3 regions of the Rhizobium sp. BK538 genome follow, and region 3 is predicted to be linked to each of the others. Evidence: predicted binding sites of a transcription regulator. Region 3 holds the regulator's gene; each other region holds the start of a gene.
What was found. The regulator PhoB, encoded in region 3, activates phosphate uptake and scavenging genes when phosphate is short. The targets are predictions, from matches to a motif close to TGTCATNNANCTGTCAT.
Positions count from the first base shown of each region.

Region 1: a site for PhoB is predicted at 3,550-3,566, ahead of FHX09_RS10460 (DUF2794 domain-containing protein). Genes of this name have one in related genera too.
Region 2: a site for PhoB is predicted at 2,443-2,459, ahead of FHX09_RS07550 (DUF1045 domain-containing protein). Genes of this name have one in related genera too.

Region 1 covers NZ_JACIFT010000007.1:95,239-100,497, forward strand. Annotated here, with positions in the region: gene FHX09_RS10445 (ABC transporter permease) at 1-1,544, shown strand, start outside; gene FHX09_RS10450 (Bax inhibitor-1/YccA family protein) at 1,723-2,451, shown strand; gene FHX09_RS10455 (GNAT family N-acetyltransferase) at 2,562-3,119, shown strand; gene FHX09_RS10460 (DUF2794 domain-containing protein) at 3,126-3,527, opposite strand; gene FHX09_RS10465 (thioredoxin family protein) at 3,893-4,630, opposite strand; gene acnA (aconitate hydratase AcnA) at 4,862-5,259, opposite strand, start outside.
Region 2 covers NZ_JACIFT010000005.1:70,854-76,112, reverse strand. Annotated here, with positions in the region: gene FHX09_RS07565 (nucleotidyltransferase family protein) at 1-76, opposite strand, end outside; gene uraD (2-oxo-4-hydroxy-4-carboxy-5-ureidoimidazoline decarboxylase) at 128-625, opposite strand; gene puuE (allantoinase PuuE) at 625-1,548, opposite strand; gene FHX09_RS07550 (DUF1045 domain-containing protein) at 1,647-2,369, opposite strand; gene FHX09_RS07545 (FAD-binding oxidoreductase) at 2,482-3,660, opposite strand; gene mnmD (tRNA (5-methylaminomethyl-2-thiouridine)(34)-methyltransferase MnmD) at 3,659-4,375, shown strand; gene FHX09_RS07535 (response regulator) at 4,372-5,259, opposite strand, start outside.
Region 3 covers NZ_JACIFT010000010.1:215,392-220,650, forward strand. Annotated here, with positions in the region: gene FHX09_RS14780 (aspartate aminotransferase family protein) at 1-659, opposite strand, end outside; gene FHX09_RS14785 (GcrA family cell cycle regulator) at 1,088-1,621, shown strand; gene phoB (phosphate regulon transcriptional regulator PhoB) at 1,719-2,402, opposite strand; gene phoU (phosphate signaling complex protein PhoU) at 2,439-3,152, opposite strand; gene pstB (phosphate ABC transporter ATP-binding protein PstB) at 3,196-4,011, opposite strand; gene pstA (phosphate ABC transporter permease PstA) at 4,026-5,259, opposite strand, start outside.

The DNA of each region.
Region 1 (5,259 bases), on a different contig from region 3:
TGGCGCCAATCGCGGCGTCGCAATTTCTTGCGCAATTCTTGCCTGTTTCCACCGATCTGACTTTCTATCCCGAGCCCTTGGCCCTCGCGGTCGTTTTCGGCATTTTGACAACACTGGCCTTTGCCATCATGCCGCTCGGACATTCCCGCGAGGTTCCGGCAACTGCGCTCTTCCGCGAGCAGGGTTTCGAAGCGCGGGGCTTGCCATCCTGGCCCTATATTCTTCTAGCAGCGGTCTTTCTCCTCGCCCTCGCCGGTCTCGCGATCCTAACGGCTTATGATGGCTTCATCGCGGTCGTCTTTGTCGGGGCAATCGCCTTCGCCTTTGTGATCCTGCGGCTTGTCGCGGCCGGCATTGCTTGGCTCGCGCGTCGCAGTCCACGCGTCAATTCGCCAGCCTTGCGCCTCGCAATCGGTAACATCCATCGGCCCGGCGCACTGACGCCTTCCGTCGTCCTGTCGCTCGGTCTTGGCCTTGCACTGCTTGTCACCCTCACGCTGATCGACGGAAACATGCGTCAGCAATTAACCGGACGCATGGCCGCTGGCGCACCGAATTTCTTCTTCGTCGACATTCAGGGGTCGGAACTCGAGAAATTCCGTAGCGTCGTTAAAGCCGGTTCCCCGGATGGCAAACTGGTCGAAGTGCCTATGCTGCGCGGGCGCATCCTCGCCTTCAACGGCGAGGACGTGACGAAGCGGAAGGTTCCGCCGGGCGGCCAGTGGGTGCTGCGTGGCGACCGCGGCATTACCTATTCGGAAACACTGCCGGAAAATGCGTCGTTGACCGAAGGTTCCTGGTGGCCGAAGGATTACAGCGGCGAGCCGCTTGTCTCCTTTTCAGCCGAGGAGGCCGCAGAACTCGGCTTGAAGATCGGCGACACCGTCACCGTTAACGTGCTTGGGCGTAACATCACCGCCCAGATCGCCAATCTGCGCAAGGTCGAGTGGGAATCGCTTTCCATCAACTTCGTGATGGTGTTCTCGCCCAATACGTTCCGCGGCGCCCCGCACGCCTGGCTGGCGACGCTCACTGACCCGACGGCGACCTCTAGCCAGGAGGCCACGATCCTCAAATCCGTGACAAATACCTATCCGACAATCACCAGCGTGCGGGTCAAGGATGCGATCGACATCGTCAACACACTGGTGGGGCAGCTGGCGACGGCGATCCGCGCCGCCGCCTCCGTTGCACTTATCGCCTCGGTGCTTGTTCTTGCCGGCGCTCTGGCTGCTGGCAATCGCGCTCGCACCCATGATGCGGTCGTTCTTAAGACACTCGGCGCGACGCGGCGAATGCTGATCCGCGCCTTCTGCTACGAGTACCTTATCCTTGGCGCTGCGACCGCAGTCTTTGCCCTCTTCGCCGGCGGCATCGCGGCCTGGTTCATCACCGCCCGGATCATGCGCATCTCCTCGCACTTCCTGCCCGATGTCGCCGGCCTGACGCTCGTGACTGCTTTGGTACTGACAGTCGGTATCGGTCTCATCGGAACCTGGCGCATCCTGGGGCAGAAGGCGGCACCCGTTTTGCGCGAACTCTGATTGACCAAACAGAGAAATTTCCTTCACCTTACGGCGATTTAACCCGATCCCGGGTTGCAAGGGCCTTGTTTGCGAAAGCCGAAAGGCTCATATTGTGTGCAGGCATGCTGGGCTCCGCAGCGGCGCCCGGGTTTCGCGCCCGCCACCGTGTCCACACCGGAGCTTGTAAGAGGAAACTATGGCTGACCTTCGTAATTACCAAGGCCGCGTTCAGACCGGCGAGATGATCGACCAGGGCCTACGCAGCTATATGCTCAAGGTCTACAACCTGATGGCGCTGGGTCTGGCGATCACGGGTGTAGCCGCTTATCTGGGCTTCAATTTCGCCGTCCAGGACGGCCAACTGACGCAGTTTGGCGTATTGCTTTTCCAGTCGCCGCTCCGCTGGGTGGTCATCCTTGCACCGCTGGCTGCCGTGTTCTTCCTGAGCTTCAGGATTAACCGGATGAGCGTTGCCGCCGCGCAAACGACCTTTTGGGTCTACGCCGCGCTGGTGGGGCTCTCGCTCGCGTCCATCTTCCTGGTCTACACACAGTCGAGCATTACACAGACGTTCTTCGTGACCGCAGCCTCCTTTGGCGCGCTCTCGCTGTACGGCTACACGACCAAGCGTGATCTCTCCGCGATGGGCTCGTTCCTGATCATGGGCCTTTTCGGCCTGATCATCGCGTCGATCGTGAACATCTTCCTGGCATCGTCCGCCCTTCAGTTCGCGGTCTCTGTGATCGGCGTGCTGATCTTCGCAGGCCTGACCGCCTACGATACGCAGCGCATCAAGGAACTGTATTACGAAGCCGACGGCGCAGAAGTAGCCGGCCGCAAGGCGATCATGGGTGCGCTAACCCTGTATCTCGACTTCATCAACCTCTTCATGTTCCTGCTGCAGTTCATGGGCGACCGCAAGTAAGGAACGGGGATGTATCAAAAAAGGCGGCTTCGGCCGCCTTTTTTGTTGCCTGGTCATGCGGAGAATGATTTCTGGAAGAGTCCATTGTTCATACCCGCCCGGCCGACCGCATGCCCATCTTCCTCCGCGACGCTTCCTCATCCGACCTCCCCGCCATCACCGCCATCTATCGCGAATCCGTCCTGAATGGTGTCGCAAGCTACGAGATCGTCCCGCCGCAGCAGAGCGAGATGGCGGCACGATTTTCCGCAATCACCGGTCAGAGCTATCCCTACATCGCCGCGATCGGTGAGGATGGCAACTTGCTCGGTTACGCCTATGCCTCAGCCTTCCGCACACGCCCAGCCTACCGCTGGATCGTCGAGGATTCGATCTACCTGGGACCGGAAGCGCGCGGCAGGGGAATTGGAAGGCGGTTGCTCGCCGAACTGATCCGACGTTGCACAGATCTCGGCTTTCGCCAGATGGTGGCCGTGATCGGCGGCGCGCATCCGGCGTCGATCGCCTTGCATCAGGCACTGGGCTTTGAGGAAACCGGCCGCCTGAAAGGAACTGGCTACAAGCACGGCCGTTGGCTTGACACAATGATGATGCAGCGCGCTCTGGGCGAAGGCGCGGCCACCGACCCCGATCCCTCTGTCTATCCAGGCACGCTGTTCAAGGTGTGACAGGGTTCACTTCTCGACGAGCTTCAGAACCTTATTGAAGACCTTCAAAACCTGCTGCAGCTCGTGTCCGCGCTTCAAGATGACACCGTGCGTATTGATAACGCAGTAGGCCCCCTGCTTGGCGGCGAGCTTTGGATTCTTCTCGATACGAAAGAGCGGCATTTCGCCCGATCGCTTGAAAACCGAGAAGATGGCGCGGTCTTTCAGGTGATCAATCGCATAGTCACGCCAGTCACCCTCGCCAACCATGCGGCCATAAATCCACAAAATCGCATCGAGCTCGCGTCGGTGGAACGTGACCGGCGCTGGGTCCCTGCTCTGCTTATATTCCTTGAGATCTACGACGACTGAGGAACTGTTCTCGGCTAACCGGCTCTCGCCGTGCCGCAAATCCTGCTGATCTGTCATCAGTCTCCCTGTGCCTCCGCTTGTGACAGGTGAATGACAGTTTGCCTTAGCGTTTATAAATTGCAAGCAGGCGATCAGTCACATTAATCATAGTCTGTGCAATCTCCCGAGTGCCGCAATTCAGTCAAAACAGCGCCTCATTTGCAAGGGAAATTCCCTCACGACTGCGCCGCGGGGCCGTTCGGACCCGCGTTGCACACGAATTGCGCATGATCTTTTTGCCAGATTCGGTCTGCTGAAAAGGTTGCGTGCGAGTTTGGCGCCAGCGCGCCAAAGGGCCCGGCTGACCGTATCGACCTTAACCCCAGCCCCGAATACGATCAGCCGGGCCGCCCCGTTTCCATCCGCGCAAGCAGATGAAATGGTCAGATGTTCTTCCCGGCCATGACGACCGTCGCTCCGAGGATCGCGGATGGTTTGCCATCGGCGGTGGAGGATTGAAGTAAAATCGCGCAGCCCTCAAGATCTGGCTTCTGCATCACGCTTGCCGGCAGCGTCAAGCTCGTTTCCTTGCCCTCCCACATGCCGACGGTTTCCACGTCTGCAACACTGTTTAGGTAGGCGATCTTCTTGCCGCTGTTTTCGCCCTTCTCGACCTCAATGGTTTTCTCACGGTTGAAGTAGACCATGACGACATTGGCTTTGCCCTGTCCTGCGCCGATCTTAATCTCGAGTTGGTCGCCGCGCATCTGTGCCTTCACCGGCACTGACAGCCCCATACCTTCAGCTGCATAGCCATCGATCTTCTTATTGATCGCGCCGAGATCGGCACCTGCAACGTGGTCGCGGCCATTGATGATGACCTGCGGCGTATAGACGTTGGCACGGCCCATCGCCTGCGCATAACCATACTGCCGCTCGGTATTTTCCTTGGAACTCAGCGTGTCGGCCCATCCCATGTAGTTCCAGTAGTCAACGTGATAGGCAAGAGCGATAACGCCCCCGGCCTCGACGAGCTTACGGAAAGCTGCATCGGCTGGAGGACAAGAAGAACATCCCTGCGAGGTAAAAAGTTCAACCACACCTTTCGGCGCGTCCTGGGCAAAAAGTGGGCCGGCAAGCGCCACACCTGCAACCAGAGAAATCAGAAACCGCGGGGACATTCATGCACCTTTTCTTCCGCACCTACCGCCACGCTTCGCCGCAGGTCCGATGTCTGAGCGTAGAGATAGTGGTTCTCGGTCGAAACGGAAAGTCACGAACGGGTGAGGCAAAGCTTCGTGGAAGCCAAGCTGAAACACATCGTCGTGAGCAGACATCCAATACCTTGCGCTCAAACAAAAACCGCCGGAAATCTCTTTCCGGCGGTCATTGTCATGCAAGTCTGTTAACAATCAGGCAGCGAGATCTCGCAGAACCGTCTGCAGGATGCCGCCATTGTTGAGGTAGACCACTTCGTCGAGTGTATCGACGCGCGACAGCAGCGGAACTTCCTTCACGGTGCCATCGCCATAGACGATCTTGGCGATCTTCTTTTCGCGCGGCTTGATGTTTTCCAGGCCTTCGATGGTGACGAGTTCGTCGCCCTTGAGACCAAGGCTTGCCCAGGTCGTTCCCTCTTCGAAGACGAAGGGGATGACGCCCATACCGACCAGGTTCGAGCGGTGAATACGCTCGAAGGACTGGGCGATCACGGCCTTGACGCCGAGAAGGTTGGTGCCCTTTGCGGCCCAGTCGCGGGACGAGCCGTTGCCGTACTCGACACCGGCGAAGATGACGAGCGGAACGCCTT
Region 2 (5,259 bases), on a different contig from region 3:
GATTCGCCGCGTTGAAGCGCTTCGTCGCTTCGCGGATCGCCTGCCTGTTCTTCTCCAGCACTTCTGACGGCTTCATGGCGCAACTATAAGTCACGGATGCGAAAGAGAAAAGTCGGAGACGCCTGTTTCAACGCGCCGGCAGCATCGTTTCCAGTCGCAGCAACGCGATGCGCTCGACTTCAGCCGTGGCCGTATCGAACTCTTCGTCGCGGGTTTTGCCGATGCGCTTTTCGAAGGCCGCCAGAATGTCGTCCTTGTTCAAGCCCTTGACGGCAATGATGAAGGGAAAGCCGAATTTCTCGACATAGGCCGTGTTGAGCTCGGTGAAACGGGCATGCTCCTCCGCACTTAGTCGGTCGAGCCCGGCGCCTGCCTGCTCCTTCTTGCTGTCTTCGGTGAGCTCACCTGCTATCGCGAGGCGTCCTGCAAGATCCGGATGGGCGCGCAGCACACCCAGCCGCTCCTCCGGGCTCGCCGCTCGGAAGATGGCGACGAGCGCCGTATGCACCCGGTCCACCGTCAACTCGTCTCCGACGAAACCGTCGTCATAAGCGCGCTCGGCAATGAACGGCGAATGTTCGAAAACGCCGCCGTAACGCGATACGAACTCGTCACGCGACAGCATCAGATCGCCTCAGCCTTGTGGTGGGTGTGCCAATGCTGGGCGATCTCGAGACGCCGTGGCACCCACACCTTGTCGTGCTTCAGCACATACTCGATAAACCGCTTCAGCGCCGCCGCGCGGCCAGGACGACCGACGAGGCGGCAATGCAGCCCGACAGACATCATCTTCGGGCTGCCCGCCTTGCCCTCTTCATAGAGCGTATCGAAGGCATCCTTGAGGTAGGTGAAGAACTGATCGCCCGAGTTGAAGCCCTGCGGTGTGGCGAAACGCATGTCGTTGGTCTCGAGCGTATAGGGGATGATCAGGAACGGATTGTCGTCGATACCCTTCACCCAGAACGGCAGGTCGTCGGCATAGGAATCCGAGGAATAAAGGAAACCGCCCTCCTCCATGACGAGGCGCAGCGTGTTGTCTGAGGGCTTGCCCTGATACATGCCGTAAGGCCGCTCGCCAGTCAGTTCCGTGTGCAAGCGCACGGCTTCCTGAATGTGCTTGCGCTCGACGTCCTCCTGGAAGTCCTTGTATTCCAGCCAGCGGTAGCCATGGCTGGCGATCTCCCAGCCGGCCTCTTTCATGGCCGCGACCGCTTCCGGGTTGCGCGCCATGGCCAGCGTCACGCCATAAACGGTGGCCTGAACGTTGAGCTCGGTGAACATGCGCCACAAGCGCCAGAAGCCGGCGCGCGAACCATACTCGTAGATCGATTCCATGTTGAGGTTGCGCTGGCTCGGCCAGGCTGCAGCACCGACAATTTCCGACAGCAGGTTCTCGGAGGCCGGATCGCCATCGAGAATGCAACTCTCGCCGCCCTCCTCGTAGTTGATGACGAACTGGACGGCCACGCGCGCATCGCCCGGCCACTTCGGATCGGGCGTATTGCGTCCATAACCGATCAGATTGCGCGGATAAGTCTCGGATACCATGAAATCACCTTCCTCAAAGTCGGCGAAACGGTAACACCCGGAGACGGAATGTCGAGACGGAAAGTACGCAACAGAGTTTTGCCGTTGTGGCACAACTCCTAGGCTAGCGCGGGGACGCGATCTTTCCGGGCGCTGACTTTGCCCATCGGATGCAGCGAATGCACGCGAAACGGTCCGCCATTTCCCTCTTCGATCATCAGCGCGACATTCGCAACCTTCACGGAATCGGCAAGCACGGGCTCGAAGACGTCGCGTAGCGCGTGCTCGACTCGTGGCATGTCACAATGGCTGACCGGTCCGGTCAGCGGCATGTGGAAGCGAAATTCGTCCATCACATAGGGGCTTCCCCAGCGGTGCAGATTGGCGAACTGCGCCGCCGACAGACCGCCCGGATCGGTGCGCTCGATTTCCGCCTCGCTCAACGGCGCGCGGAATCGGTCGAACTCCTGAACAACGCCATTGGCAAGATAGTGGACGTGTTCGCAAGGCAGCGACGGCACAAGGCTGTAGAATCCACCGAGCCGGGCCACCTCCAGCCGATTGATGTGAAACGGCGTCAGCGTGCCGCAGAAGCGCATGAGATCACGCAGAAGTTGCGCCTCCGTCACATCGGCGGCCAGGCGGAAGGGCGCCTTCAGGACACCGTGAAACCCGTAGCGGCGTGGCATCGCCGTGTGGAAGGCGATCTCGTGAATGCTCAGGCCGCGTATCGCAATCGGCTCGACCATATCGCCGGAAAACACGTTCCGACCCAACCAATTTGCGGCCACATGCGAGAGCGGGTCGCTCGCAGCGGGCGTAAAGCAAATGGCGTAGCGCATCAAATTTCCTCCGTAGACAAACGGCGCAGCCCTCCGTCGGCGCCGCGATTGCGCTAGCAGATAGGTGATTTGCGTGACAAATTGACGAAAGGCAGGAAATGCTAATTCACGTTTAGCGTGAAGCCACGCGGATGTGATTGGCAAGCAGGAAATTTTCGGGCAGCGCAAAGGGCGGCTGAAGACCGGCGGCTAAGTGGACAGCTGCCGCCGCTAGACGGTGCGCCAAGCCGAAGCTGACCTTGAAGCCACCGGTCAATGCGATCAGGCCGTCGTAGTCAGGGTGCACGCCAATCATCGGATCACGGTCGATTGCCTTCGGCCGCAAACCGGCCCACCGTTCAAGCACAGGCGCACTCTTCAATAGCGGCACCAGCTGTCCGGCTGCCTCAAGCAGTGCGTCGAGCTGTCCATCGGTCGAGAACGGCTCGTCGAAACGATTCTCGCTGGTGCTGCCGACGGCGACGTGGCCGCCCTCGTGTGCAACGATATAGAGCCCGTCACGGAAGATGGTCGGCAAGGATGGGTCGACATCGGCTTTCAACAACGCCGCCTGCCCTTTGACGGGCTGGCCGAGCGGCCGCGCAAGGCCGGCGGTGTAACGCCCCAGCAAGGGAAAGGATTCGTGACCGGCTGCGACGATGCAGCGGCCGAACGCAATGTTACCTGCGGTCGTTTTCGCAGCCTTGCGCTCAAAATCGATATCATCGACCGAAACGTATTCGGCAACCCGCACATGCCGTGCGTCGCGCGTCGATGCGGCCAGTACTGCAGTCAGCGATCGGGGGGCAACCCTTGCCGCAAGCGTATCGTGCACGAAGCCGCTTTCGCCGGCCGCTGCGTCAAGCCAATTCTCCTGGGGAGGCCTGTCGAGGACGTGCCAGTGGAAACGCCGCTCGCCCGCGATCCAGCTATCTTCGGCATCGCGGGAATGACCAAAGGCGATCTCACGCAAATGCGGCTTCGGCAGCGGGATAAGGCGCCCAGAGCGGCGATAGCAGGCGGAAAGGCCCGTCTGCTGTTCCAACGCGGCAATCTCCGCTTCCAGCGAAACCAGCGCATCGAACTGAAATTGCTTCTTGGCGTTCCACTTGTCCGGCATATGGGGCATCAGCGCGCCGAGCAGGCCGCCGCTCGCCCCGTGGCCAAGCCGACCGGCATCGACGAGCACTGCATCGATACCCAGCCTTTCGGCGTGAACTGCCGCCCACAGCCCCATGATCCCACCGCCGACGATCAATAGGGCGGTCGATGATTGACCGGAAGACAAGGCCGGACTATCGGCTTTGGGCATGACAGATACAGATCCTGAAAAAATTGCTGGCGCACATGGGCCGTTGGAGTGGCGCGACGGCGATATGCCCTATTCACCGGCCTTTGGCGATCATTTTTATTGCCAGACCGATGGCAGGTTGGAATGCGGGCATGTCTTTCTGGCTGGCAACGGTTTGCCGCAGCGTTGGCAGGAGCAGAGCGACTTCCTGATCGGCGAACTCGGCTTCGGCACCGGCCTGAACTTTGCCGAAACATGGCGACAGTGGAAGCTCAATCGGCGCATCGGCCAGCAATTGCACTTCATGTCGTTCGAGCTCTATCCGATGCAGCGCCGGGAAATCGACCGTGCACTTTCTCATTGGACAGAGATCGATGCCGAACGGCAAGCCCTGACGGCAGCCTGGCCGGAAACGCCGCAGGGAACCGTATCCCTGAGGCTCGATGACCAGACATCCCTCAGCGTCGTCTGCGGCCGCGCACTCGAAGGTGTTGCGGCCGCTGAGGCGGGCTTCGATGCCTGGTATCTCGACGGCTTTGCTCCGTCGCGCAATGCCGACATGTGGTGCGAGGATTTGATGCGCCTCGTCTGCGAGAAGACGAAGCCTAACGGGACCTTCGCGACATATGCGGCGGCGGGCTTCGTCAGGCGCAATCTGATTGCCGCTGGCTTTGTTGTGGAGCGCCGCAGCGGCTTTGCGGGAAAACGTGAGATGCTCTGTGGCATCAAATCCTAGCTGGCCGAGCGGTCCGCCCGCTGCTCGCTTCTGCCCAGCCATAGCCGCAGCTTTTCTTCAAGCAGTTCCGGGCTGATCGGCTTCGACATATAATCATCCATGCCGGCCTCCAGGCACAGATCACGGTCGACATCCAGCGCATGCGCCGTCACACCGATGATTGGCACGCGATGGCCTTGTCCGCACTCGCGATCGCGTATTGCACGCGTCGCATCATGGCCGTTCATCACGGGCATCGAGACATCCATCATGATGACGCGCGGGGTGTAGCGGTCCCACGCCGCCACCGCCTCCTGGCCGTTGCTGACGACGAGAAAGCTGACGCCGGTTTCCTGCAGGATCTGCTTGAAGACGATCTGGTTGACCTCGTTGTCCTCGGCGACCAGCACATCAATGAACCCCGCCGGCATTCTTTCGGAAGACTCAACTTTGGGAAGCAGCGACGGTGCTGTTTCCTGAACATTGGGGAGTATGTTGAGCGCCGTGGCGATCTGTTTCGTGCGACTGGTACGCACGACGTCGACGATTGTGTTCCTCAGCACGTTGGCCCGCGCCGGCTTCATGAGATAGGCTTGGCCATTAAGCGCCGCGAAGTCCTTCTGCGTCCCCGAAATGTCCATCGACGTCAAGAAGATGATTGGTAAGCGCTCGAACCGGCAGTCCGCACGCAGTTTTCGCGCGATCTCGGCGCCATTCATGCCGGGCATCTGGTAGTCGAGCACAGCCGCATCGATCCCGATGCCAAGTTCGTCCGCCGCCTCGAGGATCGCAACGGCCTCCAGTCCATCCCCGGCGGCCGCTCCATCGAAGCCCCAAACAGCCAATTGCTCAGTCAGTATCTGCCGGTTGACCGCGTTGTCGTCGACAATGAGAACACGCGCGCC
Region 3 (5,259 bases):
CCGGTCTGCACTTCGTCGAAGATCAGCAGCAAGCCGTGCTCATCGCAGATCGCACGAAGCGCCTTAAGGAACTCGCTGGCCGCCGCACGGACGCCACCCTCGCCCTGAACAGGCTCGATGAGGATTCCGGCCGTCTCGCTGGTGACGGCGCTGCGAACGGCATCGAGATCGCCGAACGGAACCTGATCGAAGCCGGGCGCCTTCGGGCCGAAGCCTTCGAGGTACTTCTCTTGGCCACCGGCAGCAATCGTCGCCAGCGTACGACCATGGAAGGCACCTTCAAAGGTGATGATATGAAACCGCTCGCAATGGCCCTTTGAGAACTGATAGCGGCGCGCGGTCTTGATCGCGCATTCCAGGGCTTCTGCGCCGGAGTTCGTAAAGAACACCTTGTCGGCGAAGGTCGCCTCGGTCAGCCGCTTCGCGAGCGTTTCCTGACCCGGGATTTCGTAGATATTGGACAGGTGCCAGACCTTGTCGGCCTGCTCTTTCAGCGCGCCTACCACATGCGGATGGCCGTGGCCGACGGAGGTGACGGCAACGCCTGCGCCGAAATCAAGATATCGCTCGCCCGTTTCGGTGATCAGCCATACGCCCTCGCCTCGCTCGAACCGCAGCGGGGCACGAGAGTAGGTATCGTAAAGCGCGGCTTCAGCCATGGCGCGATCTCCTGTCATTGACCACAAGCGGCCGGACTCCGGCTAAGGAAAGCGGGTCCGGAAAATTAAAAATGCCGCCTTTCGGCGGCGAGCAGCACTATTTACTTTTCGCACTGCAATGTCAACAAAACTGAGGTTTTCCTGCATGCGTCAAGCCGCCATCCGGAGGCGCTGGAGCTATCAACAACTAATGTTGCAGAAATGACTCTCTCGCCCAGCAAGTTGGGGAAAACTTGAAATTCGATTCGCCGAGATTCAACCGACTCTTGTCACAGACTCAGCCTCACACTAGGTTAAAACTCAATTACTAGACTGCATGCGGCGGAACTAGTCACCAAAATCGAGCAAGCGTTTCTTGCCTCGGATACGTCCGGGGCAATGGTGAGGGATTCTGCCTGCACCAACGCTAATAAGGCGGAGACAGGGGCATGAACTGGACAGACGAGCGCGTTGAAAAACTGAAGAAGCTGTGGTCCGAGGGCCTGAGCGCCAGCCAGATCGCAGCGCAACTTGGCGGTGTAAGCCGTAACGCCGTCATTGGCAAAGTCCACCGTTTGAGTTTGCCCGGCCGCGCCAAGGCCGGAGGCTCGACGACCACTGTCAGAACGCCCAAGCGCACGACATCCGCGCCGCGCGCTCCGAACTATGCATCTCGCGTCACCACGCGCACCGTCACCCGCCAGCAGGGTGCGACGATGCTCAAGGAAGAGATCGAAATCGATGCCATCGCGGAAATCAGCTACCGTCCGGCCGCAAACGTCGTCGTTCCGATTTCTCGCCGCCTCGGCCTGACGGAACTGACCGAGCGCACCTGCAAGTGGCCGGTCGGCGATCCGCTGAAGGACGACTTCCACTTCTGCGGCTGCGAATCCCCAGACTCCTCCCCTTACTGCACCTATCACCAGCGCATGGCCTATCAGCCGGTCAACGAGCGCCGCAAGGCCGCCAACCGGGTCGCCTGACCCGGAAGCCGGATAAGGAACAAAGAAAACGGGCCCTCGCGGGCCGCCTCGCGGGCCCGTTTTTCGTTGGACGGTGTGGATGCCTCTCAGGAGAGCTTTAGGCTTCCATGGAATAGCCGGCACCGCGAACGGTGCGGATGACATCCTGCATGTTGGAGAAGTTCAGCGCCTTGCGCAGACGCCCGACATGAACGTCGACGGTACGCTCGTCGACATAGATGTCATGACCCCAGACGCCGTCGAGCAGCTGGGAGCGCGAGAAGACACGGCCAGGGGATGCCATCAGGAACTCGAGAAGCCGGAATTCGGTCGGACCGAGACGGACTTCGCGGCTCTTGCGATGAACGCGGTGCGTCTCGCGGTCAAGCTCGATGTCGCCGCACTTCAGCAGCGTGGAAAGTACCTCCGGCTTGGCACGACGAAGCATCGCCTTGACGCGGGCGACGAGCTCCGGCGTCGAGAACGGCTTGACGACGTAGTCGTCGGCGCCGGTGGAGAGGCCGCGAACACGCTCACTCTCCTCGCCGCGAGCTGTCAGCATGATGATCGGCAGGCGCTCCGTTTCCGGCCGCATGCGCAGGCGACGGCAGAGCTCGATGCCTGATACGCCCGGCAGCATCCAATCGAGGATCAGAAGGTCCGGCGTGCGTTCCTGCAGCCGGATCTCGGCCTCGTCGCCGCGCAGGATTGTGTCGACCTCAAAGCCTTCAGCCTCAAGGTTATAGCGAAGAAGTACGCTCAGTGCTTCTTCATCTTCAACGACAGCTACTTTTGGTATCATTCGTTTCGGTCTCCTGGGGGCGCGGTCGCGGAACGATTATTCCGTAACGGCGCCGACGGTGTTGGCGGTATCGTCCTTCGGACGTTCGCCTTCCGGCTGAGCGCCGGTGGCCATGTAATAGATGGTTTCGGCAATGTTGGTGGCGTGGTCGCCGATACGCTCGATGTTCTTGGCGCAGAACAGAAGATGCGTGCAGCTGGTGATGTTGCGCGGATCTTCCATCATGTAGGTGAGCATCTCGCGGAACAGCGAGGTGTACATCGCGTCGATTTCCTCGTCGCGCTCACGGATCGACTTTGCCTTGTCGGCAGCACGGCTCGTATAGACGTCGAGCACTTCCTTGAGCTGGACAAGCGCCAGTTCGGAAAGGTGCTCGAGGCCGCGGGCGAGCTTGCGCGGCACGCCGGCGCTCTGGACCGCGATGACGCGCTTGGCGGTATTCTTGCCGAGATCGCCGACGCGCTCGAGATCGGCCGCAATGCGGATCGAACCCATGATCTCGCGAAGGTCGGCCGCCATCGGCTGGCGACGGGCGATGGTCACGATCGCCTTGTCCCCGATTTCGCGTTCAGCGTGGTCAAGGATCACGTCGTCGGAGATGACCTTCTGGGCCAGGGCCGTATCGCCGTTGACGAGAGCGCGAACGGCATCCGAAACCATCTGCTCGGCAAGGCCGCCCATTTCCGAAATACGGCGGGACAGGAATTTCAGATCGTCGTCGTAGGCAGAAAAGATATGTGTCGATGCCATAGGGCTCATCCTTGAGTATGGTGAGGGTTGCCGACGCCGGCGATCAACCGAAGCGACCCATGATGTAGTCCTGGGTGCGCGGATCGTCCGGGTTGGTGAACATCTTGTCGGTATCGTTCTCTTCGACGAGGTTGCCGAGGTGGAACATGGCCGTGCGCTGCGAAACACGGGCGGCCTGCTGCATCGAGTGCGTCACGATGACGATCGTGTAGTTCTCGCGAAGCTCGTGGATCAGTTCCTCGACCTTTGCCGTCGCAATCGGATCGAGTGCCGAGCATGGCTCGTCCATCAGGATCACTTCAGGGCTCACCGCAACAGCGCGGGCGATGCAAAGGCGCTGCTGCTGGCCTCCGGAAAGACCAGTGCCGGCTTCATGAACGCGATCCTTCACCTCGTTCCACAGGCCGGCGCGCTGCAGGCTGAGTTCGACGATCTGGTCCATGTCGGCCTTCGACTTGGCGAGACCGTGGATGCGCGGGCCGTAGGCGACGTTCTCGTAGATCGTCTTCGGGAACGGGTTCGGCTTCTGGAACACCATGCCGACGCGGGCACGGAGCTCCACGACGTCGATGTCAGGATCATAGATATCATCACCATCGAGCGTGATCTTGCCGGTGACGCGGCAACCGTCGATCGTGTCGTTCATACGATTCAGGCTGCGCAGGAAGGTAGACTTGCCGCAACCTGACGGGCCGATCAGCGCCGTCACCGTGTTTTCGCGAATGTTCAGCTTCACGTCGAAGAGCGCGCGCTTCTCGCCGTAGTAAACCGAGACGTCCTGGCCGATCATCTTATAGGGAACGGTATTCATCTTCTGATCCAGAGCCTTCTCAACTGCTGCTTCCGTCAACATGTTCATAATGTCTACTCCGTTTACCAGCGGCGCTCAAAGCGACGACGCAAGAGAATGGCTCCGAGGTTCATGACGATCAGGAACAGGAGCAGGACTATGATAGCGCCAGAGGTACGCTCGACGAAGGCGCGCTCGGCTTCGTTGGCCCACATGTAGACCTGCACCGGCAGAGCCGTCGACGGATCGAGCGGAGTGCTCGGTGCATTGGCCACGAAGGCGACCATGCCGATGAGGAGCAGCGGTGCGGTCTCGCCAAGCGCGTGCGCCAGGCCGATGATCGTGCCGGTGAGAATACCCGGCATGGCCAGCGGCAGCACATGATGGAACACCATCTGCATCTTCGAAGCGCCGAGGCCGAGAGCAGCCGCCCGGATCGACGGCGGCACTGCGCGAAGCGCTGCGCGGGTTGCGATGATAATCGTCGGCAAGGTCATCAGCGTCAGCACCAGACCGCCGACCAGCGATGCGGAACGCGGCAGGCCGGCGAAGTTGATGAAGACGGCGAGGCCGAGCAGACCATAGACGATCGAGGGAACGGCTGCGAGGTTGTTGATGTTGACCTCGATCAGGTCCGTCAGCTTGTTCTTCGGTGCAAATTCTTCGAGGTAGATCGAAGCGGCAACACCGATCGGCAGCGAAAGTACGAGCACGATCAACATCAGGTAAAGCGAGCCGATCAGGGCGACGCCGAGACCGGCGGCCTCGGGGCGGCTGGAGTTGCCGTTGACGAAGAGCCCGGTGTTGAACGTCTTGTGCAACGTCCCGCTTTCCGCCAGCTGGTTCATCCAGCCAACCTGCCTGTCGTTCACCTTGCGGTTCTTCTCGTCCACCTTCAGATCGATCTGACCCTTGTTGGCGGAGTCGATGTTGGCGTCGGCAAGCAGCGTCACATTGACCGTCTTGCCGATCAGCGATGGATCAGCGATGACCATGTCGCGCAACCGGATGGGCGCTCCCTTGGAAATCATCGCGGTCGCGTCACGGACCTCTGGACGGCTCGACGCATTGAGGTTCAGCGCCTTGATCATCGCGTCACGGATGAGCACGGGATAGTTGGCGGCAACCAGCACCGACGGATCGGTGGCGCGCTTGTTGTTCGGGTCGATCGTCTTCTCGCTGAACTCGATCGGCAGCGTGATCACCGTCTGCTGGAAGGCGGTGTAGCCCTTGCTGATGACGCTCGTGAGCAGGATCGCCAGAAAGATCAGGCCGAAGGAGATTGCCGCGACGCCATAGGCGCGGAAGCGGCGTTCG